One region of the Mixta hanseatica genome, then DNA from elsewhere that is predicted to be linked to it. Evidence: predicted binding sites of a transcription regulator. Region 1 holds the regulator's gene; each other region holds the start of a gene.
What was found. Region 1 encodes CRP, which controls carbon source genes, mostly activating them, when cyclic AMP is high. Its sites were predicted from a motif close to ATGTGANNNNNNTCACAT; they were not measured.
Positions count from the first base shown of each region.

Region 2: the regulator CRP is predicted to act here: its motif matches at 4,612-4,629, upstream of K6958_RS10690 (sugar transporter).
Region 3: the regulator CRP is predicted to act here: its motif matches at 2,733-2,750, upstream of azuC (stress response protein AzuC).
Region 4: the regulator CRP is predicted to act here: its motif matches at 5,423-5,440, upstream of deoC (deoxyribose-phosphate aldolase).

Region 1 is NZ_CP082904.1:406,509-414,096, forward strand. Features, by position in the region: gene K6958_RS01815 (YccS/YhfK family putative transporter) at 1-1,235, opposite strand, end outside; gene crp (cAMP-activated global transcriptional regulator CRP) at 1,297-1,929, opposite strand; gene K6958_RS01825 (phosphoribulokinase) at 2,234-3,103, opposite strand; gene K6958_RS01830 (YheU family protein) at 3,227-3,448, opposite strand; gene K6958_RS01835 (hydrolase) at 3,452-4,441, opposite strand; gene K6958_RS01840 (LysE family translocator) at 4,521-5,123, shown strand; gene K6958_RS01845 (LacI family DNA-binding transcriptional regulator) at 5,124-6,104, opposite strand; gene tauA (taurine ABC transporter substrate-binding protein) at 6,410-7,390, shown strand; gene tauB (taurine ABC transporter ATP-binding subunit) at 7,401-7,588, shown strand, end outside.
Region 2 is NZ_CP082904.1:2,209,626-2,217,213, reverse strand. Features, by position in the region: gene rhaB (rhamnulokinase) at 1-900, shown strand, start outside; gene K6958_RS10705 (L-rhamnose isomerase) at 897-2,153, shown strand; gene rhaD (rhamnulose-1-phosphate aldolase) at 2,165-3,007, shown strand; gene rhaM (L-rhamnose mutarotase) at 2,997-3,311, shown strand; gene K6958_RS10690 (sugar transporter) at 3,377-4,558, opposite strand; gene K6958_RS10685 (hypothetical protein) at 4,824-5,078, opposite strand; gene K6958_RS10680 (MFS transporter) at 5,447-6,868, opposite strand; gene K6958_RS10675 (helix-turn-helix transcriptional regulator) at 6,983-7,588, shown strand, end outside.
Region 3 is NZ_CP082904.1:189,637-197,224, forward strand. Features, by position in the region: gene mqo (malate dehydrogenase (quinone)) at 1-893, opposite strand, end outside; gene K6958_RS00850 (YgiW/YdeI family stress tolerance OB fold protein) at 1,280-1,675, opposite strand; gene K6958_RS00855 (YgiW/YdeI family stress tolerance OB fold protein) at 1,711-2,106, opposite strand; gene K6958_RS00860 (DUF1158 family protein) at 2,277-2,519, opposite strand; gene azuC (stress response protein AzuC) at 2,826-2,903, shown strand; gene K6958_RS00865 (alpha/beta fold hydrolase) at 3,281-4,150, shown strand; gene K6958_RS00870 (hypothetical protein) at 4,143-5,534, shown strand; gene K6958_RS00875 (YciE/YciF ferroxidase family protein) at 5,591-6,067, opposite strand; gene K6958_RS00880 (con-10 family general stress protein) at 6,384-6,548, opposite strand; gene K6958_RS00885 (hypothetical protein) at 6,949-7,131, shown strand; gene K6958_RS00890 (SGNH/GDSL hydrolase family protein) at 7,477-7,588, shown strand, end outside.
Region 4 is NZ_CP082904.1:739,499-747,086, forward strand. Features, by position in the region: gene K6958_RS03515 (hypothetical protein) at 1-967, shown strand, start outside; gene prfC (peptide chain release factor 3) at 1,260-2,849, shown strand; gene osmY (molecular chaperone OsmY) at 3,144-3,758, shown strand; gene K6958_RS03530 (DUF1328 domain-containing protein) at 3,892-4,053, shown strand; gene K6958_RS03535 (CsbD family protein) at 4,101-4,286, shown strand; gene K6958_RS03540 (TatD family hydrolase) at 4,526-5,299, shown strand; gene deoC (deoxyribose-phosphate aldolase) at 5,646-6,425, shown strand; gene deoA (thymidine phosphorylase) at 6,535-7,588, shown strand, end outside.

The DNA of each region.
Region 1 (7,588 bases):
TGGATACGCACGCGCGTGGCGCTGTAGCCGTTCTGGCTGACAAACATAATCGTCATTAAAATCCACCACGGCTTCGGCACGTTAAAGGTTAGCGCCAGCACGCTGCCGAACACCAGCATCACCGCAAAGCGTGCCGCGGTACGCAGGGCAGAGGATTTCAGTGACAGATAGCTGCGCAGGGCGGGAAGCAGCGGCAGCTGACGCTGGCGATCGGCCATCAGGTCGCGTCGATAGAGCGGACGTTGAGTACGCAGCACACGGGCGATGCGGCTGAAATGGTAATAACAGAAGTGGCCGACCGGATTTTCCGGATGCTGACGCGCAATTTTTTCCAGACCCAGCAGCGGCTTTTCCATTGTGAAACGTGACGGCAGCCGATGATAAAGCAGGTCGTCCGCCAGTTCGCGCAGCCGTGCGGCAATAGTTTGTGCATTCCAGCGGATCACCGCTTCCGCATGGCTTTGCTCTACCAGCTTTTGTACTTCCTGCGGCTGATGCAGGCTGACAGCGATATGCTCCTGCAGATCGAGCGCGACCTGAAACGCACGCATCAGATGGCGATGGCTGTGATCGCGGTTGGCGGCCAGCATATGCATTTGCTGATAACAGGTATTAATCAGATCGACGGCTTTTTGCTGACGCGCCAGCAGCGGCGGCAGCGCTTTTTCCGGATCGGTAAGCTGCGTTAGCAGGGTATATTTCGCTTCGCAGTAATCCGCCAGTTCGTGGTACAGCAGGCTGAGCGTTTCGCGCATAGGCTGCTCTTTCCACAGCCGGAACCAGAACCAGTTAAACAGCCCATACCAGAAGGTGCCGCCGATATAGAGCAGCGGCGGTCCCCAGATGGGCATATTGCCCACCAGACCGAGGGTAAAAATGGCGGCAATCAATGAAGCGGGCAGCAGGCGGGCATGAAGCGGACCGATTTCCCCGGTCACGCCCAGTACTAACGCCATGGCGAACAGCGTAACGGGTAGCGGCACCTGCTGTAACGATAGCCATTGAAGCAGGAAACTGCTAAAAGCAAACAGCGCACCGCCAACGATAAGGCGCTTAAAGAAACGCCGATGCGGCGTATCCAGACCGGCAATATTGCAGCAGGCGGGAACCAGCGAGAAGAGTAGCCCTTTTTGTAAATCGCCCAGCAACCAGCCAAAGGCTACCGGTAAACAGAGCACCAGCGTTTGACGCAGCGCGTAGTTCACTTCGGGATGGTAAATAATTCTCCGCCACATACTACATCACCAAAATAGACACGGCGTGATGCCAGGCATCACGCCGTGTCTTCAGCGTAGCTTAACGGGTGCCGTAAACGACAATCGTTTTACCGTGCGCGGAGATCAGATTTTGATCTTCCAGCATTTTCAGAATACGACCTACCGTCTCGCGTGAGCAGCCAACGATCTGGCCGATCTCCTGACGGGTAATCTTGATTTGCATCCCGTCCGGGTGCGTCATCGCATCCGGCTGTTTGGCAAGGTTAAGCAGCGTTTGGGCAATGCGGCCGGTAACGTCAAGGAAAGCTAAATTGCCTACTTTCTCTGAAGTTACCTGTAGGCGACGCGCCATCTGTGAAGAGAGACGCATCAAAATGTCAGGATTCACCTGAATCAGCTGACGGAATTTTTTGTACGAAATTTCGGCTACTTCACAGGCGGTTTTCGCTCGTACCCATGCACTACGTTCCTGGCCTTCTTCAAACAGGCCAAGCTCGCCAATGAAATCACCCTGGTTAAGATAGGAAAGGATCATCTCTTTGCCTTCTTCATCCTTGATCAGTACCGCAACCGCACCTTTTACGATGTAATAGAGCGTCTCGGCCTTTTCACCCTGATGAATCAACGTGCTTTTTGATGGATATTTGTGAATATGGCAATGTGACAGGAACCATTCGAGTGTAGGGTCTGTTTGCGGTTTGCCGAGAACCATTCGCTATTATCCTCTGTTGTAATCGTGCCCTAAATACAGGGGGCAGTTTTCCCTGTCAGGCGTTGAAATCTTCAAGCGTTTCCTGCTGGAAATTATGCAGGCAACTGCGAGGCTTAAGGGCGTGCAGTCGTCCCGTTCTCGTTTCATCGAACGAAAATATTACAGCTTTGTTTGTAGCACAGCTTTATCTTACTGTCTCCTGTTGTCTCGCTTCAGCTTGTGCTGAATCGGACAATTGCCGTTTAGCTGTTGAAAGCCCAGGCAGGCAATTCGCTTACTTATCTGAAGACAGAGAATAGGCAGATTATTCGATTTTTTTGCCTTCAATCAGGCGTTTCACTAACGGCAGCATAATCAATTCCATTGCCAGCCCCATTTTCCCGCCGGGCACCACCAACGTATTGATATGTGAAATAAACGAACCCTGCAGCATCGCCAGAAGATAGGGGAAATCAATATCTTCCAGGCCGCGGAAATGGATTACTACAAAGCTTTCATCCAGCGAGGGGATCGCGCGCGCGGCAAAGGGATTCGACGTGTCCACGGTGGGCACGCGCTGAAAGTTGAGATGGGTGCGGGAAAATTGCGGCGTGATGTAGTTAATATAATCTTCCATTGAGCGCACCACCGAATCCATTACCGCTTCGCGTGAGTGGCCGCGTTCGCTGGTATCGCGTACCAGTTTTTGAATCCACTCCAGATTGACGATAGGCACCACGCCAACCAGCAAATCCACCTTTTCCGCCACGTTATGCTGTGGCGTGACGACGCCGCCGTGCAACCCTTCATAAAACAGGATATCCGTGGGTTCCGGCAGCGGCTGCCACGGCGTAAAGGTGCCGGGCACCTGATTCCACGGCACCGCTTCGTCATAGGTATGCAGATATTTACGCGACTGGCCGCGGCCGCTTTCGCCATATTCAACAAAGGTCTGTTCCAGCAGGCCGAAGTCGTTGGCCTCCGGTCCGAAGTAGCTGATGTGCCGGCCCAGATCGCGCGCCTTGCGGATCGCCATATCCATTTCCGGGCGCGTATAGCGATGGAAACTGTCACCTTCCAGCTCGGCAGCGTGCAGGTTAAGCTGCTGAAAAATTTTACGAAAGGCAAGACTGGTGGTGGTGGTTCCCGCTCCGCTGGAGCCGGTCACCGCGATAATCGGATGTCTGGCTGACATAAATACTCTCTGGGTAAAATCGGGCGATGAGCATTGTTAACACGTTTCGGCCTGCAGTGTCATTACCGTGCGCGCCCGTCACCACCTGTTAATGTGACAGGCCGCACAGAGCGAGCCGCAGCGCTATTCGCCGCGAAACTGCCCGCGCGGCATAATGTTTACCGTTTCATGCAGCTCCGACCAGACCAGCACGGCTTCGCCGCTTTTCAGCTGGCGACGGACATCTTCCACCTTTTCCGCCAGCGAACGTTCCTGCTCGCCATAGTCGGTGCCCTCGCGCAGCACGAAAGCTTCAATCAGGTTATCCAGGGTTTCCGGAGAGAGATCTTGCCAGGGAATAATCACAGCTTAGTTATCCAGATAAGGTGATAGCCATTGCGGAATACGCTGCTCCAGCCACATTTGCGGACGGCGCAACGTCCCGCCGACAAAACCGACATGGCCGCCATATTCCGTCAGTTGATATTCAATGTTAGCAGGTAACCGCGTTAGATCGGGAATCACCTCATCGGTCATAAATGGATCGTCCTTAGCGTGAATAATTAACAGCGGTTTACGTACGTCGGGCAGCAGCGGCATGGCGCTGGCGCGCCGATAATAATCACCGGCATCGGCGAAACCGTGAGCGCGCGCGGTGATCGCATCATCGAAATCACGCAGGCGCTTTAGCGCCTCCAGCTGCGGCAGGTCAATCGGCAGCGTGCCGGGCCAGGCCTGTAGCTTGCGCCGGGCATTAAGCTTGAGCTGGCCTAACAAATAGCGCTGATAGACGCGGGAGAATCCCTGTTCAAGCTTAGCGCTACAGGGTTCCAGCATCAGCGGCGCAGAGACGGCAACGGCGGCATCCAGCGGACAGTCATCGCCCTGCTGACCCAGCAAGCAGGCCAGCATATTGCCGCCCAGCGAGACGCCGACCGCGGCCGTCGGCGCATGGCCCAGCGTGGTTTGCAGCCAGCGTAAAAAATAGCTGGCATCTTCGGTTTCTCCTGAATGATAGATGCGGCCCATGCGGTTGGGGACGCCGCTACAGCCGCGAAAGTGCATCACCACCCCCAGCCAGCCGCGGCGTTGCCAGGCCTGCAGCAGACCGTGCGCATAGGGGCTATGGAAGCTTCCCTCCAGCCCATGAAACAACACCGCGCGCGGCTTGTGGCGCGCCTGCATCGGATCTTCGCTCCAGGCCAGATCGATAAAATCCCCGTCGGGCAGTTCAAGGCGCTGCCAGTGAGGACGCAAATAGACCCGACGGCGAAACAGGCGCGGCAGCACCGTTTGCAGATGCGGATTATGCAGTCCTTTCAGGGGAATAAAGGATTCCTGACTGTGAAAAAAGCTCATCGTTTCACGCTTGTACGCATTCAGGCGCACTGTTAGTTTACAGGGATTAACATTTTATCGGGTGGGGAGCACCCTTTTTATGGAACTCAGTCTGTTTTTATCAATGCTTGGTTTTCTTTGGGTAGCGGCGATTACGCCTGGTCCAAATAATACGCTACTGACCACGGCCGGCGCTAATTTTGGTTTTCTGCGGTCGCTTCCCTTGATGCTGGGGATCATGTTGGGCATGCAGCTGATGCTGGCGCTGGTGGCGTTTGGCGTGGGCGGTCTGATTCTGGTTTATCCCTCTCTGCACCTTTTTTTGAAAATTGTCGGCAGCCTCTATCTGCTGTGGCTGGCATGGAAGATCGCCACGGCGGCCTATGAAAAGATCGAGATGGGCGATACGCCTCTCCGGCCGATGCCCTTATGGCAGGGCGGGCTGTTACAGCTGGTGAATCCTAAAGCCTGGCTAATGGCGCTGGGCGCCGTAGCCAGCTTCAGTCTGGCGGGCGAAGCCTATCGCGGTTCAATCGTGGCGATCAGCATTGGCATGGCGCTGGTTAACCTGGTCGCCGGCGTGCTCTGGCTGGGCTTCGGCACCCTGATTGGCCGTCTGCTGCGTAGCCGCCGCGCATGGAAAACTTTCAATTTGTCGATGGGCGTTCTGACCGCCGCCTGCGTGCTGCTGATCTGGCACTGATTAGCTGGAGGCGCGCGCCACCAGCTGGCAGGGAAGCCGCTCATGAATTTGGGGCGCCAGAGGGTTGCGGATGCGCTGCAAGAGCAGCTGTACGCTGCGGGTGCCCAGCTGATGCATCGGCTGTTCCAGCGTGCTGAGCGGCGGTGAAAGCATCGCGCTCCAGGGCAGGCCGTCAAAGCCCAGGATGGCGATATCCTGCGGGATCGCAAGCTGATGCTGACGCGCGCAGTGAATCGCTCCTACCGCCAGCACATCGGAGACGGTGAATACCGCATCGGGCGGCTCTTTCCCCTCCAGCAGCCGCTGCATGGCGGCAAAGCCTGCCTCGCACTCGACTTCATTGGCATATTCCACGCCGGACCACGCCAAACCCAGTTCCGCTAACGCCGAGTGGTAACCAATCTCACGCTGTTGCGCATAGAGATAGCGCGGATCGCCGTTAATCATCGCGATACGTCGCCGGCCACGCTGCGCCAGATGTTGCACCGCCGCGCGCGCGGCCTGTTGGTTATCGATCGTAACCGATGAGCCCGCCACATCAGGATCGCCTTCGGCACATTGTACCCAGGGCGCATCGCCAATCATTTGGCGCAGCTCGGGCAGGTTGCTGGCGGCATCCATAGTAATCACGCCATCCACCACTTTACCGCTGAGCAGCGTCAGGTAAGCGGATTCGCGCTGGGTTTGCGAATCGGAATTGCACAGCAGGATATGGTAGCCATGCGCTTCCGCTTCGGCCTCAATGCCGCGCACCACGCGTGAGCAGAAAGGATTAATAATATTGGACACCAGCACCAGCAACATACGGCTCTGAGAGGTACGTAGCTGACGCGCCAGCAAATTAGGCTGGTATTGGCAGGCGGCGATAGCGGCTAAAACACGTTCACGGGTTGCCGGCCGAACGCCCTCATAGCCGTTCAGCACGCGTGAAACGGTCGCGGTCGATACACCAGCGAAACGGGCAACTTTCTCAATCGACATGGAAAACCCTCTGACAACTCACCAATGAAGGTCGATACACCAGCGAAACGGGCAACTTTCTCAATCGACATGGAAAACCCTCTGACAACTCACCAATGAATAGCCTGTAAAACATCGTTATACAGTGGCTGATTCAGGGCCATTTTTCATCAGAAAAATAACCCTTTTTTAATTTTCAGATAACGATAGCGAAATCTTTTCTAAGTCAATTTAGCGATTAAACATAATTTTTAATTACTTCATGCTGTGTCAGCCTCTCAGTTACAACTGAGCCATCACAAGGATAACAACAGGCGGAACGCAAGATGGTGAAGATTACGCGATTTTTAGCATGGGTAGCGACATTAGCGCTGCTGGCGACTCAGGCGCACGCGGTTGAGGTAACGGTGGCGTATCAGACCTCGGCGGAACCGGCGAAAGTCGCCCAGGCAGACAACACCTTCGCTCAGCAAAGCAGCGCCCAGGTTAACTGGCGTAAATTCGACAGTGGCTCCAGCGTCGTCCGTGCGCTGGCTTCCGGAGACGTACAGATCGGCAATATCGGCTCCAGTCCGCTGGCGGTCGCTGCCAGTCAGAAGCTGCCGATTGAAGTTTTCCTGCTGGCTTCGCAGCTTGGCAGCTCGGAAGCGCTGGTGGTGAAAAAGACGATCGCGTCACCGCAGGATCTTATCGGCAAGCGTATCGCGGTGCCGTTTATCTCTACTACTCATTACAGCCTGCTGGCGGCACTGAAACACTGGGGAATTAAACCCAGCCAGCTGCAGATCATTAACCTGCAGCCGCCAGCGATTATCGCGGCCTGGCAGCGAGGTGATATCGACGGCGCCTATGTCTGGGCACCAGCCGTTAATGAGCTGACCAAAAGCGGCAAGGTGTTGACCGATTCGGCGCAGGTGGGCCAGTGGGGGGCGCCGACGCTGGATGTGTGGGTCGTGCGCAAAGATTTTGCCGCGCAACATCCGGAGATCGTTACCGCGTTCGCCCGCAGCGCACTGGCGGCGCAGCAGGCTTATCTTGCTCATCCGCAGCAGTGGCTACAGCAGCCTGAAAATCTTAACAAACTTTCCCGACTGAGCGGCGTGCCGACGGATCAGGTGGCCGACCTGGTACAGGGCAACACCTACCTTAACGCGCAGCAACAGATTGCCCAACTGGACGGGCCGGTCAACAAGGCGATTGGCGATACGGCTCAGTTCCTGAAGCAGCAGGGCAAAGTGGCGCAGGTTGATACGGATTATCACGACTATGTTACTGACCGTTTTATTCATCCTTTGCTCCAGCCGTAAGGGGTTAACCATGCTTGCTGTTAATCATGTCAGTGCGCGTTACCACGGGCAGCTTGCCTTGCAGGATATCAACTTAACGTTGAACGCGGGCGAACTGGTGGTCGTGCTGGGGCCATCCGGCTGCGGGAAAACCACCCTGTTAAACCTGATCACCGGTTTTTTGCCAACGGAAGAGGGCCAGATCACGCTGGCGGGGGA
Region 2 (7,588 bases), 1.8 Mb from region 1:
TGGGACGGCGCGCTGTTGAACTGGGCCGGCGCACGCGCCGAGTGGTTTGGCAAGCCGCGCCTGCCCGGCGCTCCGGTGGGAGAATGGCAGAGCCGCAGCGGTTTACGCATTCCGGTTGTTGCCGTCGCCACGCACGATACCGCCAGCGCGGTGTTGGCCACGCCGCTCACCGGCGCCGACGAGGCTTATCTTTGCTCGGGCACCTGGTCGCTGTTGGGCTGTGAAAGCCGGACGCCGTTTAATGACGCCGCCGCGCTGGCAGCCAATATTACCAACGAGGGCGGCGCGGAAGGGCGCTATCGCGTGCTGAAAAATATTATGGGGCTGTGGCTGCTGCAGCGCGTCTGCGATGAGCTGCAAATTGATGATCTGTGCGCGCTGATTGATGAGGCGGCGCACTATCCCGCCTGTCTGGCGATTATCGATGCCAACGATGCGCGTTTTATCAATCCGGCCAGCATGGTGCGCGAAATTCAGGATGCCTGCGCTGAGCAGGCGATGCCGGTGCCGCACAGCCCGGTTGCGCTGGCGCGCTGCATCTTTGATAGCCTGGCGCTGCTTTACCGTCAGGTAAGCGAAGAGCTGGCCGCGCTGCGCGGCGCCGCCTTTAAGCGTCTGCATATTGTCGGCGGCGGCAGTCAGAACCCGTTGCTGAACCAACTTTGCGCCAATGCCTGTCAGCTGCCGGTGAGCGTCGGTCCGATTGAAGCCTCGACGCTGGGCAATATTGGTAGCCAGCTGATCGCCCATGGCGAGATGGCGGATGTAGACGCCTTCCGGCGCTGCATCGCGCAAAATTTTCCTTCTCATCTTATCCAACCTATTTCAGACAGCGCGCTAACCGACAGCTGGTCGCGTTTTCAGGCGCTGAAACAACCGCGTAAGGAACTATGCTTATGACCAGGCTTACCGAACAGGCTTTTGAACTGGCGAAACAGCGCTACGCTGAGACCGGCGTTGACGTTGAAGCCGCAATGAATCAGTTGGATACTATCCCGGTATCCATGCATTGCTGGCAAGGGGACGACGTACGCGGTTTCGAAAACCCGCAGGGCGCGTTGACCGGCGGCATTCAGGCCACCGGCAACTATCCGGGCCGCGCGCGTAACGCGCAGGAGCTGCGGGCGGATGTCGATGTCGCTCTGGGGCTGATTCCCGGACCAAAACGTTTTAATCTGCACGCTATCTATCTGGAAAGCGAGGGGCCGGTGGATCGGAATGAGATCGAACCGCAACACTTCGCTAACTGGGTCAGTTGGGCGAAAGAGCGTCAGCTGGGGCTGGACTTTAATCCCACCTGTTTTTCTCATCCATTAAGCGCCGACGGCTTTACGCTTTCCCATGCCGATGACCGCATCCGTCAGTTCTGGATCGATCACTGCAAAGCGAGCCGTAAGGTTTCCGCCTGGTTCGGCGAGCAACTGGGTACGCCCTCGGTGATGAACATCTGGGTGCCGGACGGCATGAAAGACCTGACCGTCGATCGCCTGGCGCCGCGCCAGCGGCTGATGCAGGCACTGGATGAGGTACTGAGCGAAAAACTGAATCCGGCGCATCATATCGATGCCGTCGAAAGCAAGCTGTTCGGCATCGGCGCGGAGAGCTATACGGTGGGCTCCAATGAATTCTATCTGGGTTACGCCACCAGCCGTCAAACCGCGCTGACGCTGGATGCGGGCCATTTCCATCCCACCGAGATGATCTCAGACAAAATCTCTACCGTGATGCTTTATGTACCGCGTCTGCTGCTGCACGTCAGCCGTCCGGTGCGCTGGGACAGCGACCATGTCGTGCTGCTGGATGATGAAACCCAGGCGATTGCGCATGAGATCGTGCGCCAGAAGCTGTTTGATAAAGTGCATATCGGCCTCGATTTCTTTGATGCCTCGATTAACCGCATCGCGGCCTGGGTTATCGGTACGCGCAACGCCAAAAAAGCGCTGCTGCGCGCCCTGCTGGAGCCCACCGATAAGCTGCGCGCCATTGAAGCCGCCGGCGACTACACCGCACGTCTGGCGCTGCTGGAAGAACAGAAATCGCTACCGTGGCAGGCGGTATGGGAAAGCTATTGTCTGCGCCACGATGTACCGGCGGATGCTGGCTGGCTGCGCAACGTGCGCGATTATGAAGAACAGACCCTCAGTCAACGGTAAGGATGACACTTATGCAATCGATTCTTTCTTCCTGGTTTGTACAGGGAATGGTGAAAGCTACCAGCGACATGTGGCTGAAAGGCTGGGATGAGCGTAACGGCGGCAACGTAACGATGCGCCTGCTGCCGGAAGAGGTAGCCGCATTCGAACAGGACTTTGTGGCGGAGCCGCGCTGTATCGAACTGAGCCGTCCGGCGCCTGCGCTGGCCAATGACTGGTTTATCGTCACCGGTTCCGGCAAGTTTTTCCGCAATGTTCAACTTGATCCGGCTGATTGTCTGGCGCTACTGCAGGTGGATGAGAAGGGGCTCTCCTATAAAATTCACTGGGGCCTGGTGAACGGCGGCGTGCCGACTTCCGAGCTGGCCTCGCATTTTCAGTCGCATAGCGTGCGCAAGCAGCTGACTAACGGCGCCGACCGGGTGATTATGCACTGTCACGCCACCAACTTTATGGCGCTGAGCTATGTCGTAGAGCTGGATTCGGCGCGCTTTACCCGTTTGCTGTGGGAAGGCAGCACCGAATGCCTGGTGGTCTTCCCGGATGGCGTCGGCATCGTTCCCTGGATGGTGCCCGGCACCGATGAAATTGGCGATGCTACCGCACAACAGATGCAGGCGCACAGCCTGGTGATGTGGCCTTTCCACGGCATCTTCGGCGCTGGACCGACGCTGGATGAAACCTTTGGCCTGATCGATACCGCTGAAAAATCGTCGGAAGTACTGGTGAAGGTCATTTCAATGGGCGGCCTGCGCCAGAGTATTACCACCGAACAGCTGGTGGCGCTGGGTAAACGTTTTAACGTTAACCCTTGGCAGGCAGCGCTGGATACGGGACCGGCCCATGTTGCGTAAAGCCTTTGTGATGCAGGTTTATCCCGACTGCCATGAAACCTATCAGCAGCGCCATTCGCCCATCTGGCCGGAGCTGGAACAGACGTTGAAGATGCATGGCGCGCATCATTACTCTATTTTTCTGGATGCGCAGCGCAGCCTGCTGTTTGCTTACGTGGAAATCGAGTCCGAAGAGCGTTGGGCAGCGGTCGCGCAGACCGAAGTATGCCAGCGTTGGTGGGCATCAATGCGCGAACTTATGCCCTCTAATGCGGATAACAGCCCGGTGAGTCAGCCGCTGAAGCCGGTTTTTTATCTGGAGTAGGCTATTTTATTACGGCCTGAACGCGAGCAATAAAAAGGGGCCCTATGGCCCCTTTGTTTTATCTGTTAACCGTTGCTGCGCAACTGCGGATAGCGTCGGAAAATAAAAATGCACCAGAACAGCGCCAGCAGGCCGAGGATGGCGCCGACATTGCCGACATCAGCCATTTTAAAGTGCAGGCTGACCTGATTACCCAGCAGCGCGCCCGCGCCAATCCCGATATTATAGATACCGGAAAATAGCGACATTGCCACGTCGGTGGCGTCCGGTGCCAGCGACAGCACCCGTACCTGCATCGCCAGGCCGATAGTCATCATACCCATACCCCAGATTACACAGAGGATGGAAACCGCCACCGGATGAATCGCGGCGAACAGCAGCAGTCCCATGCACAGGGTAATTAACCCAATAGCGCTAAGCAGCAGCGCGGAAGGGAACTTGTTTCCCAGCAGGCTGAAGATAATGCTGCCTACGATGCCGGCAGTGCCGAAAATCAACAACAGGAAGGTGGTAAAGTTCTCGCCCTGTGAGGCAATCACCTGCATAAACGGCTCAATATAGCTGTAGGCGGTATAGTGCGCGGTCACTACCAGCGTGACCAGCAAATACATACCCACCAGCGCCGGACGACGGAACAGCATCGGCACGCTGCTAAGCGAGCCGGTATGCTCACTCGGCAATTTCGGCAGCAGCTTAACCAGCATCAGCAGTAGCACCAGCGCCGAGGCGCCGATCATGCCGAAGGTAATACGCCAGCCCAGATACTGGCCGATAATGCGTCCAATCGGTACGCCCAACACCATCGCCAGCGCGGTGCCGGTTGCCAGCATACTAAGCGCCTGAGTTTTCTTACCGGCAGGGGCAACGCGAATTGCCAGCGAGGCGGTAATCGACCAGAAAATGGCATGCGCCAACGCAATGCCGATACGAGACAGCACCAGCACCCAAAAATTCCAGGCCAGCAGCGACAGAAGATGGCTGATGCTAAACAGCAAAAAAAGCACCATTAGCAGCAGACGGCGCTCTACGTTGCGCGTCGCCAGCATCAGCGGCAACGACATCAACGCCACCACCCAGGCGTAGATGGTCAGCATAATGCCCACTTCCGGCGTCTTCATGGAAAAGGAGGCGGCAATGTCAGAAAGCAGGCCCACCGGAACAAACTCGGTGGTATTAAAAATAAAGGCTGCGACGGCCAGCAGTACAACGCGAAGCCAGGCCGTTTTACGGGAAACAGGTGTTTGCATAGGAATAAATGGATGCCAGACGTGTTAACAGAATTGATGGTTTCATCACCAAAAGGTGATGCATATCACATTTAATCACTATTGTGGGCGATTTATAGCAAGAGTGAAACAGTACAGTAAAAAAATTATCTGCCCGGCGTATCGGCTCGAAAAGAAAACGCATTCTGCTCTGGCGATTAAAAAGAGCTAAAGCAGCGCCAGAGTCAAAAGCAGCGGTGTAAGCGCAAACCCTAAAATACGAGGGCAGCGTTACCGGTATGAAACCTCAGCAAAAAGAGAGTAGCGTAAAAGGTTGCTGATTTTTAATGGCTTTTTTCTTTTTTAGCTGTGGGCAGCAATTTTTGCATCCTTCGGCACGGGGATAATATTTTCTTGCCTGCTTAAGGGCATCAAGCGGGGCATAGAAAGTGCCCAGGAAGAAACGGTCGTCCAGCGAGGGGAGCGAAGGACAACCGGCGCAATGCACCCGGTTAATACCCGAAGATCCTGCCTTAGTGTGTACATAATAAAATTGGCCCATAACTCACCCTCTGCTGATGTAACAATTTGCAACATAGTTATTTAATATAGTGATTTTTTTTGAAAAGCCAAATAAAAATAAAGCAGCCAGCATGGTGGAATATAACAATCACCACATCGCCCATGTTGATTTATTAATTATCTTTATAAACAATAGCTTAAGTTTATTTCTCGTGGTTAAACAGGTTGGATATAGAGAGTGAATAAAAATTGAGACGCACATTTCCTGGTAAATAAAGGGCGGGGTCAAATTAATTGAATGAACATTGGTAATATTTTTCAATATTTATGAGAAGTTGCGGCAGGTTAAAATTTCACTGGATATTGTCACGTAAAAGATAAGAAAGGCCGGACAATCCGGCCTGATTATTACTTAAGCTTGCCCGTTAACTGACATGAAGCAACGAAGGTGCGTTTCGATCCCAGGGTGCGCAGCACCAGGATGAACATCAGCAGCCATTCCGCCGCCAGCGTAGCCAGCACCGCCTGTTGATAATCTCCCTGCTGCAGCATTTGTGTAAACAGCGATCCTAATGCCATCGGGCCCATACCAAAAGCTGCCTGCTGCACCGTTGACAGCGTGGCGCTGCCGGCCCCGGCATAGTGCGTCGGCACGTCAGCCATGCCGATACGATAAAAGGTGCTGACAATTAATGCCTGTCCGCCACCGATCACCGCTGTCGCCGGTATCAGGGTGAAGATATTCACCGCTCTCCAGCCGTAGTAAAACATCGCCATCAGTAACAGCAGGCCGCTCATTTGTATCGCGCAGCCCAGCAGCAGGGTATGCCGTTTTCCCAGCCTTTCCACAATGCGCGTCGAGCTGACCGATACCATAAAGTAGGTCGCGCCTAACGCAATAAATGCGTTGCCGGAGGAAAAGGCGCTCATGCCAATGCCTGACTGCAGCGTTAACGCGACGGCAAACATAAAACCGCTCCAGCAGCTAAAAAAGAGTACGGCGAGGCTGATGCCAAAACCCATGCTGGGCAGGCGTAACAGCACCGGGGGCAGCAACGGCGCGCCGCCGCGCTTCTCCAGGGCAATCTCTGTTCGCCACAGCTGCGCCAGCAGCAGGGGAAACAGCATTAACAGCAGCAGACAGGGCCATGACCAATGCAGCACCGGGCCGAGCGCCAGCGCCACCATCAAACTGCCGGTGGCGCCCGCCAATAACAACGTCCCGGCTTTATCGATTGGCAGCGGCCGATCATTGCGGGTTTCCGGAATAAAACGGTGTGCGGTCAATAAAATGAGTAAACAGATTGGTAGATTAATTAAAAACACGCTGCGCCAGCCGTAGCCTGCGATATCCGCCCCGATTAAAAAACCGCCCAATACCTGGCCGATAATAAACGCCAACCCGCCAATCCCCCCATACAGGCCAATCGCTCGCGCATGCGCGCGTCCCTGCAGGGTAACGTGCAGCGTGGCCAGAATTTGCGGCACCACCAGCGCCGCGCCCACGCCCTGCAGCGCCCGCGCCAGCAGTAGCATTTTGACATTGCCCGCCAGACCGCACAGCAGCGAGGCCAGCGCAAACAGCCAAACGCCGCTGATAAACAGTTTGCGGCGGCCAACGTTATCGCCGAGTCGGCTGCCCATCGCCAGACAAACGGCAAAGGCGATGCCATAAATCGCCACAATCAGCGCCAGCTCAATCGGCGTGGCGTGCAGGCTGGCGGCCATGGCATCCAGCGCGACGTTAACAATGGAGAAATCAATCATCGGTAGCAGCTGCCCGGCCAGCAAAACGACCAGCCCGGCCTTTCCTAACGTAGAGGTATTCATCATGCTTCTCTTGTTTTTGTAACAGGTGAGGCTTAGCATCAACCATCAATTAAACGGGTACCAGTTTTTGCTTATCATGGTATTAGCGCTACCCGCCTGAGGAGAGCAAAGAGCATGTCGAACGTGAGCCGCGCAGAAACGCAGGATAAATCCAGCAGCCGTCTGCTGGGCGATTTTTTGCGTAGTCGACGCGAGAGCCTTGACCCGGTGCGGCTTGGGCTACCGCGTATGCGCCATCGCCGCACGCCGGGCCTGCGGCGGGAAGAGGTGGCGCAGCTGGCCGATGTCGGCGTAACCTGGTATACCTGGCTGGAGCAGGGCAGAGAAATTAAAGCCTCCGCTAAAACGCTGGCCGCCATTGCTTCTGCGTTACAGTGTAACGAAGCGGAAACCGAGCATCTGTTCCGCCTGGCTGGACAAACGCATCCCGCTACCCGGGCGGCTAAAGCCTGCGCCAAACTGTCAGCCCATACGCGTATTATGCTGGACAGTCTGAATCCGCTGCCGGCGGTGGTGCAGAATCAGCGTTTCGATATTATGGGTCACAATCAGGCCTGGGCGCGCCTGATGAATGTGGATGTGGACACGCTGCCGGAAGAGCAGCGCAACTGTATGTGGCTGGCGTTTAACCATGCTGGCTGGCGCAGCGCGGTGGCTAACTGGGAAGAGGTGATGCCGCAAATGGTCGCAATGTTTCGCGCGCAGATGGGCGAACACTTA
Region 3 (7,588 bases), 220 kb from region 1:
ACTTTCGCCAGATGCTGCTTCACGACTTCCTGATTCTCCGTTACCAGGAAGGAGCCGCCCACCGGGAAACCGGCGTAGTTTTTCGCTTCCGGGATGCCGGTTTTTTGCAGCAGCGGCAGGGCCGCGCCGCCAGCGCCGATAAAGAGATACTTCGCGTTAACGATTTTCTCCGCGCCGTTATTCTTCAGATCGGCAATGACGACACGCCAGCTACCGTCGTCGTTACGCTTAATATCGCGCACTTCATGGCGGGTTTGCAGGCTAAAATTCGGGCTTTTTGCCAGCGAAGCGACCAGCTGACGCGTAATTTCGCCGAAGTTAACGTCAGTTCCGATATTGATGCGCGTGGCCGCCACTTTCTGCTGCGGATCGCGGCCTTTCATTACCAGCGGCACCCACTTCGCAATCTGCGCGTGGTCTTCTGAGTATTCCATGCCGCGGAACAGGGTGCTTTTCTGCAGCGCTTCATAACGTTTACGCAGGAAAGTAACGTTCTCTTCGCCCCAGGCAAAGCTCATATGCGGCGTCGTATTGATAAAACTGGGCGGGTCGTGCAGTACGCCTTTCTGTACCTGTGAGGCCCAGAATTGACGAGAGATCTGGAAGGCTTCGTTAATATCGATCGCTTTGTTGATGTCGATCGAACCCTCTTTTTCTGGCGTATAGTTCATTTCCGCCAGTGCGGAATGGCCAGTACCGGCGTTGTTCCAGCCGTTAGAGCTCTCTTCCGCGACGTTCTCCAGACGCTCTACCATTTTGATAGACCAGCCTGGTTCCAGCTCCTGAAGATAAGTCCCCAGGGTGGCGCTCATAATTCCCCCGCCGATGAGTAGTACATCGACGTCCTCTTTATCTTCTGCTACTGCATGCTTACTTAGGCCTAAAGCATTCATACACAGCGTCAGAAGTAATGCTGTTTTACGCATGAGGCGGCATCTCCGTCTGTTGATGGCTCAACAGATAATTGCAGGTGAAAGAGTCCAGCTTCTGCTAGGCGGGTTGCTCTCTTTCCACAACTAAAAGCGAACGAAATAACCCCACACAATGTGAAGGTTAACCACACGTTATAAGTGCGCTAAGGAATATAACATTCTCGCAATAAAATTGAATAATTTGTTTAAAATTTAAAAGTTGTTTGAATTTTAACCAAGCTGAAGCGGTTAGCCTCACACTTTTTGTGATAAAAAGGCCAGAAAAACGCAGAAGGCTTAACAAAAGGGATCCCAGGTAAGCGTTCCCTTACTTTTTGCGGTAAGGGAACGAAAAATCGCGAGGGATTTTACAGCAGGTGCAACTTCTTCACGTCAATCAACAGAGTTTTGCCGTGGCGCAACAGGGTACCGTTAACCGAGATCAAATCGTCCGGTTTTACTTCCTGACCCTGCCAGACGCCATCGTCAATTTGTAACTGTACGGTGCCGGAGCGATCGCGCAGTTCCCAGGTTTTTTTACCGGTCTGGCGGATAATATTGCCCTGCAAGGTTACCCAGGTGCCGGTAGAAAGCTGCGCTAGCTGATGGGTGGCGGTCAGCTGTTGATTATCCGTGACCGCGCGGTAGCCATCTTTCTGATCTTCCGGCGGCGGCGCTTTGCCGTCTGGATTAAAGCCGCCATCGGCGGCCAGAGCCGGAGCGGCAAACAGAGCTGCCAGGCATAACGTCAGGATTTTATTCATCGCCTTCTCCTGCGGTTATCAGTAGCGCTGCGCTATCAGGGATCGCCCAACTGTTGCACATCAATCCAGCGACGCTCACCATCCTGACGAACACGACCGTTCATACGCACCTGATCTTTGGCATCATAGGTTTTGCCTGCCCAGACTTTTTCCGGGATAACCAGGTCAATGGTTTGATCACCATGACCGCGTAGCTGATAGCGGTTATCGCCTTTTTGCTTAATGATATAGCCTTCAACCGTTACCCAGGCGCCATCTCGCATGGTTTTTACCAGTTCCAAAGGCGCTGAGGTGGTATCTTCGGTTCCTTTATAGCCGCTATCCTGATTGGTCGGCGGCGCTTCGCCGCTTTTATAGCCGCCGTTATCCTCGGCAAAGGCTGGCAGCGTGAAAAGGGCGATCAGGGCTGCAATAGTCAACTTTTTAGCCATACATTCTCCTTAATAACTGTCCGTTCGGGCCAGGCGAAAAACGCCTTTGCTGACTATAAGCCTGGCACAGTCTGGTGAAGTCGGGAGGAAAACGGCGTACGGCCGCCTTGATATTGCACAACTTTAGGAAAACAGGTCGTTACGTAAGGCTGAACGGTGCGCGGCAGGAATTAGACTTTACCGAAACGACGCCAGAGAAAACGCAGCACAAAAAATTCCATTGTTCCCAGTACCAGAAACCACAGGCACAGCACAAAAGTATAAAACTGATTCAGGTCGCTAAAATGAAACAGCGACATCATGCGGGCAGTCAGCTCCGGGCCTGGAGAAGGCGCGGGCAGCAGCAGCGCAGACAGAAAGCCCAGGAGCAAAATACTCATCGGAGCAAGCCAATTTTCAAACGTGGATTTCATAAGGTTCAGGACGGCAAAGAAACGAGAAGAGTATTGTCGGTGAATCCGCGTATGGGTTCAACGTTTAGCGGCCTGCCCGCACGGTGGCGAGAGCGTTAGCTGGTATTGATGCTAATTCAATAGCTTACCCTCTGCTTTTTTAACAAAAATGTTAAGAAACCTGGGCTCGTTTATCTTTTGTTTAAGTTTTGCTTTGCATAATCGCCGCGAATTTTGTGATCTGCTTCAAAAAAAGTTGCTGCAAAAAAGCGCGGTCGCTATAATTTTCGTTGTTTTTTTCAACAGAAGTTAAGCAGGTCATTTGTTATGAAAAAGTTCTTCCGGTATGTGTTTCACGCTTACGTTGAAACCTTTAAGCACGTACCGCCCGGCGCACTGAACTAACGGCGCCGCCGCACCGAAACCCTCGATAACCGCGGCCAGGGAACGACCGATGGTTATCAAACCCTGCTTTTATCTCTCTCCTGCGTTTATTTTACTTGCGCTCTTCCTGGTTAAACGCTGGCTCACGCCTGTTTATCGTACCCGCTTACCTTTTTGTTTCTCATCGCATTGCTCTGCCGGGTCTACGGCAATTTTCTTAAATCACCGTTGTTGCTAACCGCCGCACATTTTTATCAACCGTTGTTGTGAAGCGGCGCGGCAAACAAGGCGAAGCGCTATTTAGCGCCTAAACTTAGCGGGTATCCCTAACCTGAGAGCAGCTGATGAAGAGAGCAACCCGGAGACGCGGGCCGAATAACCGCACACTTCTTCTCGGTATGGCCGCAGCACTGGCCGGTACGGCGCTGTTTGTTAAGCAATGGCGCAAATGGCAGCAAACGCCGCCCGTGGGCATTCATAGTCATCAGGCGGGGCTGGCCGGGTATTATCAGCAGGTGGGGCCGTGGCGGATGTTCACTCGCGCCACGCCGGAGACCCGTCCCGGCTTGCCGGTGGTCCTGCTGCATGGCCTGGTGCTTTCCGGACGGGCGATGGAAGATTTAGCGCTGGCGCTGGGCTGGGAATATCGGGTGCTGGTGCCTGACCTGCCGGGCTTCGGCGGCAGCTCATTGCCGGTCTCGCAGCCGGTGCTCAATGTCGATCAGCTGGCAGAAGCGCTGTGGATGTGGATGCAGCAGAATCAGCTATCGCGCGCTATTTTCGTCGGCAACTCGATGGGTTGCCAGGTGCTGGCCGCACTGGCGGTTGCGCACCCTGAAGCGGTCGCCGGACTGGTGCTGCAAGGGCCGACCGTCGATCGCCATAACCGTTCGCTACTGCGCCAAATCTGGCTTGACTGGCGCAACGGTCGTCGGGAAGCGCATCGTTCGCCCGCTGCGCTCAGTCGAATCGATTATGCCAAGGCGGGCATCTGGCGCGCTATCGGTACCGTACGCGCCATGATGCGCGATCGCATTGAACAACGTTTGCCGCATATTAAAGCGCCTACGCTGGTAGTACGCGGCTCATACGATGTGGTTTCTCCCGCCCGCTGGGTGGCTGAAATGGTGGCGCTGCTGCCGCACGGCGAGCTGATGACCCTGCCGCAGGGTACCCATACGCTGCACTATGTTTATCCCTGGAGTTACAGCCGCGCTATACGGCCTTTTATCGCTCGCGTGCAGAAGGAACAGGAAAACCATGAGTAAACCGCCAAAAGGCATTGCCCGTTTTGACTCCGCTGCCGCGATGGTAATGGCGCTCAGCAATGCGTTACATCAGCGCCCTTTTAGCAGCCCCAGCCAGTCGCCGACGCTGGATCGCGTGTTGCCTGCCTTGAACAAGCTGCCTGAGCGCGTGCGCGAATGGGGCTACGCGCTTGGCGGCATGGCTGAAGGCATTTCGCTTAGCCAGGCGCAGCAGCTGGATATTGAAGGGATCGCGCGCTGGGTAGCGAATCAATATCCTCAGCAGCAATATCAGGCGGCGTTTGTCGGCTCCTCCAACGGCGCGATGGTGCATCTGGCGGCGGCGATGGGCGTGCCCTGGCTGCCGCAAACCTTTTTGTGTCCGGTACGTTCGCTACACAACGATCCGGATGATGCGCAAAAAGGTATGGCGGATGGCAAACCGATCACCGATGCGCTGCTGGCGGCCTCGCCGCATCTGGCGGTGCATCAAATGCAGGACCCGAATCAGGATCGATTGATGCTGGATCAGATGTCCTACTTCCGCCTGAAACACCGTAAGCTGCCGTTGGAATACCATGAGTTTTTATTAAGCGCACTGCCGCCGGGCGGCACGCTGGTGATCAATCACTGTACGCAGCAGTGGCCCGCCACACGCACCAGCGATCGCTCATTTTATCAGTTTGGCGCAGTGGGCGGCGCAACGGAGCAGGAATATTTTTCCGGTGGACCGCGCGTGATGGAATATTTGGCGCGCTGCGGTATCGAGCGGGAAAAATGGGAGCCGCCAGCGCCGGACACGACCGTACCGGAAGCGGAGTGGGGATTTGACGCGCATTTAATGGCCGAATTGAAAAAGCTGGCCAACAGCCAGAACTGGAAGCTGGTAGAACTGCGCTATGAAAATCCGGAGGCGCTAAGCTTTGTGACCGCCGAAATTTACCGCGACTGGTATCTGTCAGCTGGCGTTATCGCTTCACGCCTGGTGGTGGATAATTTTCTGTTAATGGACCCCTGGACCACCATGCAGCAGTATGCAGTTCCGTTCTGGCTAACGTTCTGCACTGAACCTTCCGCGAACAGTTTGCAGCGCTACCTCGATCGTCAGCCGCCGTTCCGTAATATTGATCTACTGTTGTTTTCTCACGGCACAGAAAGTATTGGTATGGCGTCGATTGAACGCTGGCAGCAATTGCTTAACTACGCCACGGATGAGGGTGCGTTTGTCGGTGTCGATACGGAACGTTATCCACGTGATTTCGCTACGTTAACGCGCTTCGATGAGGAGTTACGGCAGAGAGCGCCGCTATTGCCGCCGCCCGAGCCGCTAACAACAGAGAAATTTTTAGCGGGCGTACAGCGTTACGGAGAGAAATTTCAGGTGGAGTGTTTGCTGCATAACTAAACTCAGACGGGGCAGGGCCAGCAGCCAGGCCGGAAGCCTGACTGCTGATAAGGCAATTACTGCGTTTTTTCAGCGATGATGGTGAGTTTTTCATCAGTCGCTTTTTCTTCCTGCAATGTCTCTTCCAGCAGGCGAGCCGCTTCTTTATAGCCCAGTTTCTGAGCCAGCGCACGCAGGGTACCGTAGGCGGCGATTTCGTAGTGCTCAACTTTCTGCGCGGCACCGATCAGGCCCGCATCGCGCACCACGCCTTTCTCTACGGAATCGATAATTTCCTGCGCTTCTTCCACCAGGCCTTCCAGCGCGTGACATTTCATACGCTTAATCCGTACGTCAGGGGTAGCCTCAACCAGTTGGTCAAGACGCTCGATCTGACCCTGGGTTTCTTCCAGATGGGTTTTGAATGCTTCGATAAGTTTTTCATCGCTAGCGGCGCGTGCCATTTTCGGCAGAGCGCGGCTGATTTGCTTCTCAGCACTGTAAACATCGGACAGATCGTGAATAAACAGGTCTTCCAGCGTTTTAATACTCATCGTAATCTCCATAACCAAAGGATAATAATTTATAAGTTCAGGGTAACGTGCCCTGTTAATTTTCAGTATAGACAAAAATAAACAAATGCAACGGTAGAAATAGAATATTAGGATTCATCCGCTCGCTGCCGCTGCGCTTGTTTTAAATAAACCAACGATCGGGTAGCGAATATTTAGCAATAGTCAAATAGACGTACTGAATATTAAAAAAGGATAAGAGGACGCGTGGAGTACGGTCAATAAATGAGGCTACCCGCAGCACGTGACGCCGTGCTGCGGGTTTCGCTAATCTTTATAAGGGCTTACCTGGGAAAAATTAGCTGCGGCGGCTGTTCTGCCCGCCTTTTTTGCCTGCTTCAGAGGCTTTTTCGCGGTCATTTTTAAAGTTACCGCCGCTGTGTTGGCCGCCTTTTTTACCGGCTTCAGAGGCTTTCTCACGATCTTCTGCAAAGTTACCTGAACCGCCACGATGCTGAGTCATATTATTTCTCCTCATGTGTATTAACAGAATGCATATATTTATTAGTGGGCGATAAATATATGCGCATCCAACGTTTCTAAATCTAGCGGCTGAGGATGATATTGCAAGTCAGGCGCAGCTAAAAGTTTTTCTTGTGGCGATTAATATGACATAAGTTCGCGTTACGTAACGGGTAAATGAAAATGTTATATTTTATGAATGACAGGAGACATATATAATTAGCCGCTTCGCTTGTCACCTGTCAGGCGGCGTAATAACGGGTTTTAACAGCTAACCCAGTTTATTCCAGGCCTCATTCCCGCCTTTCCTTCAGGTCCGATCAGTTAAAAAATCGAGGCCGTTTCGTTTTGTTTGGTCTTTAATTAGTTAGCAAGCTAATACATTACGGAGGAGAGGACTGATGAACACCACATGGTTACGATCCCGTGAGCTTCCCCAACTGGGCTCCTTTATCGTGTTGAAGAAAGGTAAAGTGGCGTGGCTGCTGTTCCGCAACGGCGGCGCGATTTCCCGTTCTGCACAGTGGTTACGGCGGCATTGTCATACTTTCGAACCGGTAAACGCTTCCTCCCGGCTGCGTTAAGCTGATCTTACCGACGCCAGCTATGATGGATGGCGTCGGATTACCTCACATCATCCTGCATAAAAAAACAGCCATAACCGAATAATTTAGCAGATAAACCGTTCAAACCAATGGTCTGATAAGCAGGAATAAATTATCGACTTAATTAGCTTAATTATCATTAGCTATTCATTTAAGATTAAATATTGTTATTTGCCGGGATGTTTATAATACTGGCTGCGACGATTTATTGTTTAAACTCCTCTATTGCATTGATGTGCTCAACAGGAACGTACGAAAGGGAATGATTTGTTGAGCTTATAGATAATCAAAGTTTAGCCACAGGAAAAATAACAAGGAATATTCATGGAAAGAATAGCGGCTACATTTTTCTTAGGTTTAATGTCAATAAATAGCTACGCATCTAACGGTTTCTTTCCCGCAGGCGATAATATCTTCCCCAGCGACGCCATTGAAA
Region 4 (7,588 bases), 330 kb from region 1:
CGATCTGCCGGATATTAACGGGGCGATCCTGACGCCGCCAGCCGAACAGTTTTCGACGATGCCCACCGCCGCTAACGCGCAGGCACAGCCAACAGCGCCTGGAATACCACCATCAGAACCGACCGTCACAGAAATAAAACCCTCATCCGCTGGGGCGCAGCCGTCGGAACCGGCAGCGCCGCCCGCGTCCGCAGAGGGCGAAGAGGTAAAGCAGGATGCGGTTATCAGCGCGGCTCTGCAGGCGATCCGTCAGCATCAGCTTACGCCGCTCTCGACGGAATGCCTGAGCATGAGTTTTGTCGATAACAGCGACGACCCGGAAAACTATCTGGTAGACGTGCGTGAAAATCGTAACCATCCGGCCTGCGGCGGCGATCCGGAAACCTCGCCGCACCTCTTTTTTATTAAAGCCAACCGCGCGGACGGAGCGTTACAAACCGATGCCGGCGTCGAGCCTGATGATTTTTATCCGCTGGAAAACAGTGAACAACCAGCGGCGGCGGCGCTGACGGCAGACGATTTTTCCGTACAGGTCAATGGCGTTCCCCTGACGCTGGGGCAGGTGTGGAATGAAGACATTATGATGAGCCTGCCGCCGGAGCGCCTGCAGCCGCAGGAAGATAAGCCGGAGGCCGCCTACCGTTATTCTCAGCACCATTACGATGCGCTAACGCTGGTGGCCAGCAATGAAAACTGGCAGCAAAAACAGCACAGCCCTGACGATAACTATCTGAGTGAGATCACCCTGCTAAACCCTTCGCTGGCGACGCATCGCGGCGCGCACGTCGGCATGACGATAGATGAGGTTGAGCGTAAGTACGGCCCCGGCGAAGCGGATGAGCGCAACGGGGAAAGCTGGCTTAGCTGGCAGCAGGGCGATAACCTGCTCTCAGTACGCATCAGCAACGGCCTGGTCACGCTGATTCAGCTCAGTAATTTGCAGGCTGACCGGGATGCCCTGGAGTAAATTACCGCTTTGCGCGCCGCTGCGGAAAACGCGCGATTTCGGCCTGCTTTTTTTATGTACTTAAGGTAAGCTATGCGGCCTCATTGCCTGACTTTTCAACATTGTTACACGGGGCTGGATCCAATGTAGACCATCATGTCTTTTTGCAGCATTTACCCGGCTTACGTCACGTAGGTTTCAGGTGCGCTGCAAGGTTCCTGGTTCCGGGCCTGGCAATGTCGCAGGCTCTCATGAATTAACGGCTGTGACGCCTGCCATAACGCCGCGTCACGGCATCAACAGAAGAACTCCGATGTCTAATACCCCATTTTTGCAAGAAGTGTCGCGTCGTCGTACCTTCGCTATCATCTCTCACCCTGATGCCGGTAAAACCACCATTACCGAAAAAGTTCTGCTGTTCGGACAGGCGATCCAGACGGCCGGTACGGTAAAAGGCCGCGGCTCGAACCAGCACGCTAAATCGGACTGGATGGAAATGGAGAAACAGCGCGGGATCTCTATCACCACCTCGGTGATGCAGTTCCCTTACCGCGATAGCCTGGTCAACCTGCTGGATACCCCAGGGCACGAAGACTTCTCTGAAGATACCTATCGTACCCTGACTGCCGTTGACTGCTGTCTGATGGTGATCGACGCCGCGAAAGGCGTTGAGGATCGTACCCGTAAACTGATGGAAGTGACCCGTCTGCGCGATACGCCGATCCTAACCTTTATGAACAAGCTGGACCGCGATATCCGCGATCCGATGGAGCTGCTGGATGAGGTCGAGAACGAGCTGAAGATCGCCTGCGCGCCAATCACCTGGCCGATCGGCTGCGGTAAGCTGTTCAAAGGCGTTTATCATCTCTATAACGATGAGACCTATCTGTATCAGACCGGTAAAGGCCATACTATTCAGGACGTGCGCGTGGTGAAAGGCCTGAATAATCCCGAGCTGGACAGCGCGGTGGGCGAGGATCTTGCGGCGCAGCTGCGTGACGAGCTGGAGCTGGTGCAGGGCGCTTCGCACGAATTTGAGCAGGAGGCTTTCCTGCAGGGCGAACTGACGCCGGTCTTCTTCGGCACCGCGCTGGGCAACTTCGGCGTTGATCATATGCTGGATGGCCTGGTTTCCTGGGCGCCGGCGCCGATGCCGCGTCAGAGCGATACGCGTAGCGTTGAAGCCAGCGAAGAGAAATTCTCCGGCTTCGTGTTTAAAATTCAGGCCAACATGGACCCGAAACACCGCGACCGCGTCGCCTTTATGCGTGTGGTCTCCGGTAAGTATGAAAAGGGTATGAAGCTGCGTCAGGTGCGTACCGGCAAAGATGTGGTGATTTCTGATGCGCTGACCTTTATGGCGGGCGACCGGGCGCACGTTGAAGAAGCCTTCCCTGGCGACATCATCGGCCTGCATAACCACGGCACCATTCAGATTGGCGATACCTTCACCCAGGGCGAAAATATGAAGTTCACCGGTATTCCGAACTTCGCGCCGGAGCTGTTCCGTCGTATTCGTCTGCGCGATCCGCTAAAGCAGAAACAGCTGTTGAAAGGGCTGGTGCAGCTATCGGAAGAGGGTGCGGTTCAGGTGTTCCGTCCGATCTCCAATAACGATCTGATCGTTGGCGCCGTAGGGGTGCTGCAGTTTGACGTGGTCGTGGCGCGCCTGAAAAGCGAGTACAACGTGGAAGCGATTTACGAATCGGTTAACGTCTCTACCGCGCGCTGGGTTGAATACGACGATGTGAAGAAATTCGACGAGTTCCAGCGTAAGAATGAAATTAACCTGGCGCTGGACGGCGGCGACAATCTGACTTACATCGCGCCAACCATGGTTAACCTTAATCTAACGCAAGAGCGTTATCCAGAAGTGGTGTTCCGCAAAACGCGCGAACATTAATCCGCTTCGTTCAGGCATCGCGACGGCCTTACGCGCCATCGCGATGCCTTATTAGTACCAGAGCAAATTGTCCTTTCCTCGCTACAGACTCCTCTTAAAAAAACCTTAAAAACGTCTTCTTACCTGTTTTTTAACCAGAAAAGCGGGACGAATGGCGATCCTTGTCTATGCTTAGTTTGTCGGATGCAGAAAGTGGCGGCGAAAGTCTCCCGGCATCCATTTAAGCGGCACCGTGGTTTGTTGCCGCTACGCTTACGGTTGTAAGTGGAATAACGGATAAGAAGGAAAATATCGATGAACAAGACTAAGATTACTAAGACTCTGATGGCTGTGATGGTGGGTTCTGCGCTGCTAAGCGGTTCTGCCCTGGCAGATGAATCCATGTCGCAGAAAACGCAGAATACTGCGGATAGTGCAGGGTCCAAAATCGATAGTTCTATGAAAAAAGTCGATGGTTTTATGGATGACAGCGCCATCACCGCCAAAGCGAAAGCTGCCCTGGTGGATGACGAAACGATTAAAAGTACGGATATCTCAGTAGAAACGCAGAAGGGTGTGGTTACCCTGAGCGGCTTCGTTTCTTCGCAGGATCAGGCTGAAAAAGCCGTGGCGCTGGTGAAGAAAGTTGAGGGCGTAAAATCCGTCAGCGACAAACTACACGTTAAAGACAGCGAAAAACAGTCAGTTAGCGGTTATGCGGGCGATGCCGCTACAACCAGCGAAATCAAAGCTAAGCTATTAGCGGATGACATTGTACCGTCCCGTAATGTCAAAGTTGAAACCACTAATGGCGTGGTCCAGCTTTCCGGTACGGTAGAAAAAGAAGCACAGTCAGAACGTGCGGAAAGTATCGCCAAAGCTATTGAAGGCGTGAAAAGCGTTAAGAATGACCTGACGGTTAAACCTTAATGTTTTAGTGGCACGGTCAGCCTGGCTGCCGTGCCGCACAGTAAACCCGTTAAAAAAATAAAGTTCATGGGTGACTTTCCATGAATTCGCTGAGCTAAGCAGTTCGATTTTCACTATGGTAAAGGAGAGGCTTATGTTTCGTTGGGGTATTATCTTTCTGGTAATCGCATTGATCGCGGCGGCATTAGGCTTCGGCGGTCTGGCTGGTACAGCCGCATGGGCAGCTAAGATTGTCTTCGTGGTAGGTATTATTCTGTTCCTCGTCAGCCTGTTTACCGGTCGTCGTCGACCCTAGGTAACCAGCTAAACAGACAGATTCAGTGAATTTAGCGGAGGCCAGTCATGAACAGCGACATCGTTGCAGGCAAATGGAAACAATGGAAAGGCCAGATGGCGCTAATGTGGGCGGAGTGGTTTGATAACGACGACGCCTGGATGTCAGGAAACAATGACTGGCTCTCCGGTATTTTGCAGGAAGATTATGGCCGTGAGCAGCATGATGCCACCGGCGAAAAACGCTTACCCTAATCTGTTATAAGCTGGCCCGCTTTACTCTGTAGCGCTGCGCCAGCTTATCGTCTCCCTCACTTTTTCATTCTCTCTTTTCTGCACGACCAGACTTACATTTCCTGATGCTGCTCCCTCACCACTCAATACCGCTGTGTTAGCCAATCATTTTACAATGCAAGAAAGCATCAGGCCGCCTTTGGTGCAGCAATGCATAAAATAACGCAGAATAAAGCGATGTTTTATTAAGGAGCGCGGGCGTGAGATTTATCGATACCCACTGTCATTTTGATTTTCCTCCGTTTAGCGGCAACGAGAGGGAGAGCGTAGCGCGCGCCGTGCAGGCAGGCGTGGAAAAAATTATCGTGCCGTCGGTAGATGCCATGCGCTTTGCTGCCGTGCTACAGCTGGCCCAACAACATATGCCGCTGTATGCCGCGCTGGGGTTGCATCCCATTGTTATTTATCAGCACAACGATGCGGCACTGGAACTGCTGGAGCAGCATCTGATGCAGCGGCCCGCGAAGCTGGTGGCGATCGGCGAGATCGGGCTGGATCTCTATATGGAGGATCCTCAGTTTGATCGGCAGCAATATTTTCTGGATGCGCAGCTGCGGCTGGCGCGGCAATACGATCTGCCGGTGATCCTGCATTCACGCCGCACTCATGACAAGCTGGCGCAGCATCTGCGACGTATTGAGGTGCCGCGTCGCGGCGTGGTGCATGGTTTTGCCGGCAGCCTGCAGCAGGCGCAGGCGTTTATTGCTGCCGGTTATGCTATCGGCGTCGGCGGCACTATTACTTATCCTCGCGCCAGCAAAACGCGTAATACCATCGCCCAGCTTCCTCTTGACGCGCTGCTGCTGGAAACCGATGCGCCTGATATGCCACTGAACGGCTTTCAGGGCCAGCCCAATCGGCCGGAGCAGGTAGTTAAGGTATGGCAAACGCTGTGCGAGCTGCGTTCGGAAACGCCGGAAGCGATCGCCGCAGCGCTGGCCGCCAACAGTGAACGGCTGTTTCGGCTGGGTTAAACGCACTGGCGCAGGCGGGATCTTAAGAACAGGTAAAGGGCAAATGTGATAATTCTCACATTTGCCCTTCTGCGTTATGATAGTGGCTATAAAGCGGATCCGGCTGCGGCTGTGGCGCTTTTAATGCGATGAACGTCACATCAAATGTAAACTTGATGATAGCGTTTCTTAATTAAATGTGAGCTTACGCACAACAAAGAGTTTGCCCGTGGTGTTAAGATCGTAACATCAAAGCGAATCAGCATCGCTGGCAAGGTGAGATGGATCTCAACCCTCTTCAAGGAACCAAGACCTCGTGTTGAGTCTTCCACTGGCGGAAGCTCACTGAATCTTTCTGGAGAGCATTATGACTGATGTAACCGCTGCCGCGCTGCGTGCGCTAAAACTGATGGATTTAACCACGCTTAATGATAATGACACCGATGCGAAAGTGATCGCGCTGTGTCAGCAGGCGAAATCCCCGGCAGGCAACACCGCCGCTATCTGCATCTATCCCCGTTTTATTCCCATCGCCCGTAAAACGCTGCGCGAACAGGGCACGCCCGATATTCGTATCGCGACCGTGACCAATTTCCCGCACGGTAACGATGATATTGATATTGCGCTGGCGGAAACCCGTGCGGCCATTGCCTACGGCGCAGATGAAGTGGATGTGGTGTTTCCATACCGTACCCTGATGGCTGGCGATACCGAAACCGGTTTTAAGCTGGTTAAAGCGTGTAAAGAAGCCTGCGCGGCGGCCAATGTGCTGCTGAAGGTGATCATTGAAACCGGCGAACTGAAAGAAGAAGCGTTGATTCGTCAGGCTTCTGAAATCGCAATCGACGCCGGCGCGGACTTTATCAAAACCTCAACCGGTAAAGTGCCGGTCAACGCCACGCCAGAGGTAGCGAAAATCATGATGGAAGTGATTCGTGATAAAGGCGTGAAAGATCGCGTTGGCTTTAAGCCTGCCGGCGGCGTGCGTACCGCGGAAGACGCGGCGCTCTATCTGCAGCTGGCCGATAGTATTCTGGGCAGCGACTGGGCGGATGCGCGTCATTTCCGCTTCGGCGCCTCCAGCCTGCTGGCAAGCCTGCTGAATGCGGCCGGTTATGACAGCGCGCGCAGCACCAGCAGCTACTAATTTTCCTTTCATCCTGGCGGACGCCCGGCGTCCGCTAAAAATAACACTTCCGCACCGTTGGATCGGGACACCAGGCCTGATTTATTGATCCGTTAAACAGGGGGTTGCCTTGTTTCTACCACAAGAAATTATTCGAAAAAAACGTGATGGCCACGCGCTGAGTGAAGAAGAGATCCGCTTCTTTATTAACGGCGTGCGTGATAACAGCGTATCTGAAGGACAAATCGCCGCGCTGGCGATGACGATTTTTTTCCATGATATGACGCTGCCGGAACGGGTGGCGCTGACCATGGCGATGCGTGATTCCGGCGCGGTGCTGTCGTGGAAGTCATTAGATTTAAACGGTCCGGTGGTGGATAAGCACTCTACCGGCGGCGTGGGCGATGTTACCTCACTGATGCTGGGGCCGATGGTCGCGGCCTGCGGCGGCTATGTGCCGATGATCTCCGGGCGCGGCTTGGGTCATACCGGCGGCACGCTGGATAAGCTGGAGGCGATCCCGGGCTTTGATATTTTCCCCAGCGACAGTCGCTTCAGGGAGATCATTAAGCAGACCGGCGTCGCGATTATCGGCCAAACTAATTCGCTGGCACCGGCGGATAAGCGTTTCTATGCCACGCGCGACATTACCGCCACGGTCGATTCAATTCCGCTGATCACTGCCTCGATTCTGGCGAAAAAGTTGGCCGAAGGGCTGGATGCGCTGGTAATGGACGTAAAGGTAGGATCCGGCGCCTTTATGCCAACCTTTGAATTGTCAGAGCAGCTGGCGCAGGCGATCGTGGGCGTAGCCAACGGCGCCGGCTGTAAAACCACCGCGCTGCTGACTGATATGAATCAGGTGCTGGCTTCCAGCGCTGGCAACGCGCTGGAAGTGCGCGAAGCGGTGCAGTTCCTCACCGGCAGCTACCGTAATCCGCGACTGTTGGAAGTGACGATGGCGCTATGCAGCGAAATGCTAATTTCCGGCGGCCTGGCGCAGAACGATGCCTCAGCCCGCCAGCAGCTGCAAAAAGTGCTGGATAACGGCAGCGCCGCCGAGGTGTTCGCACGCATGGTCGCGGCGCAAAAAGGCCCGGCTGACTTTATTGAAAAAATGGACAGCTACCTGCCGGCCCCGATGCTCAGCAAAGCGGTTTACGCCGATGCGCCCGGCATCGTCA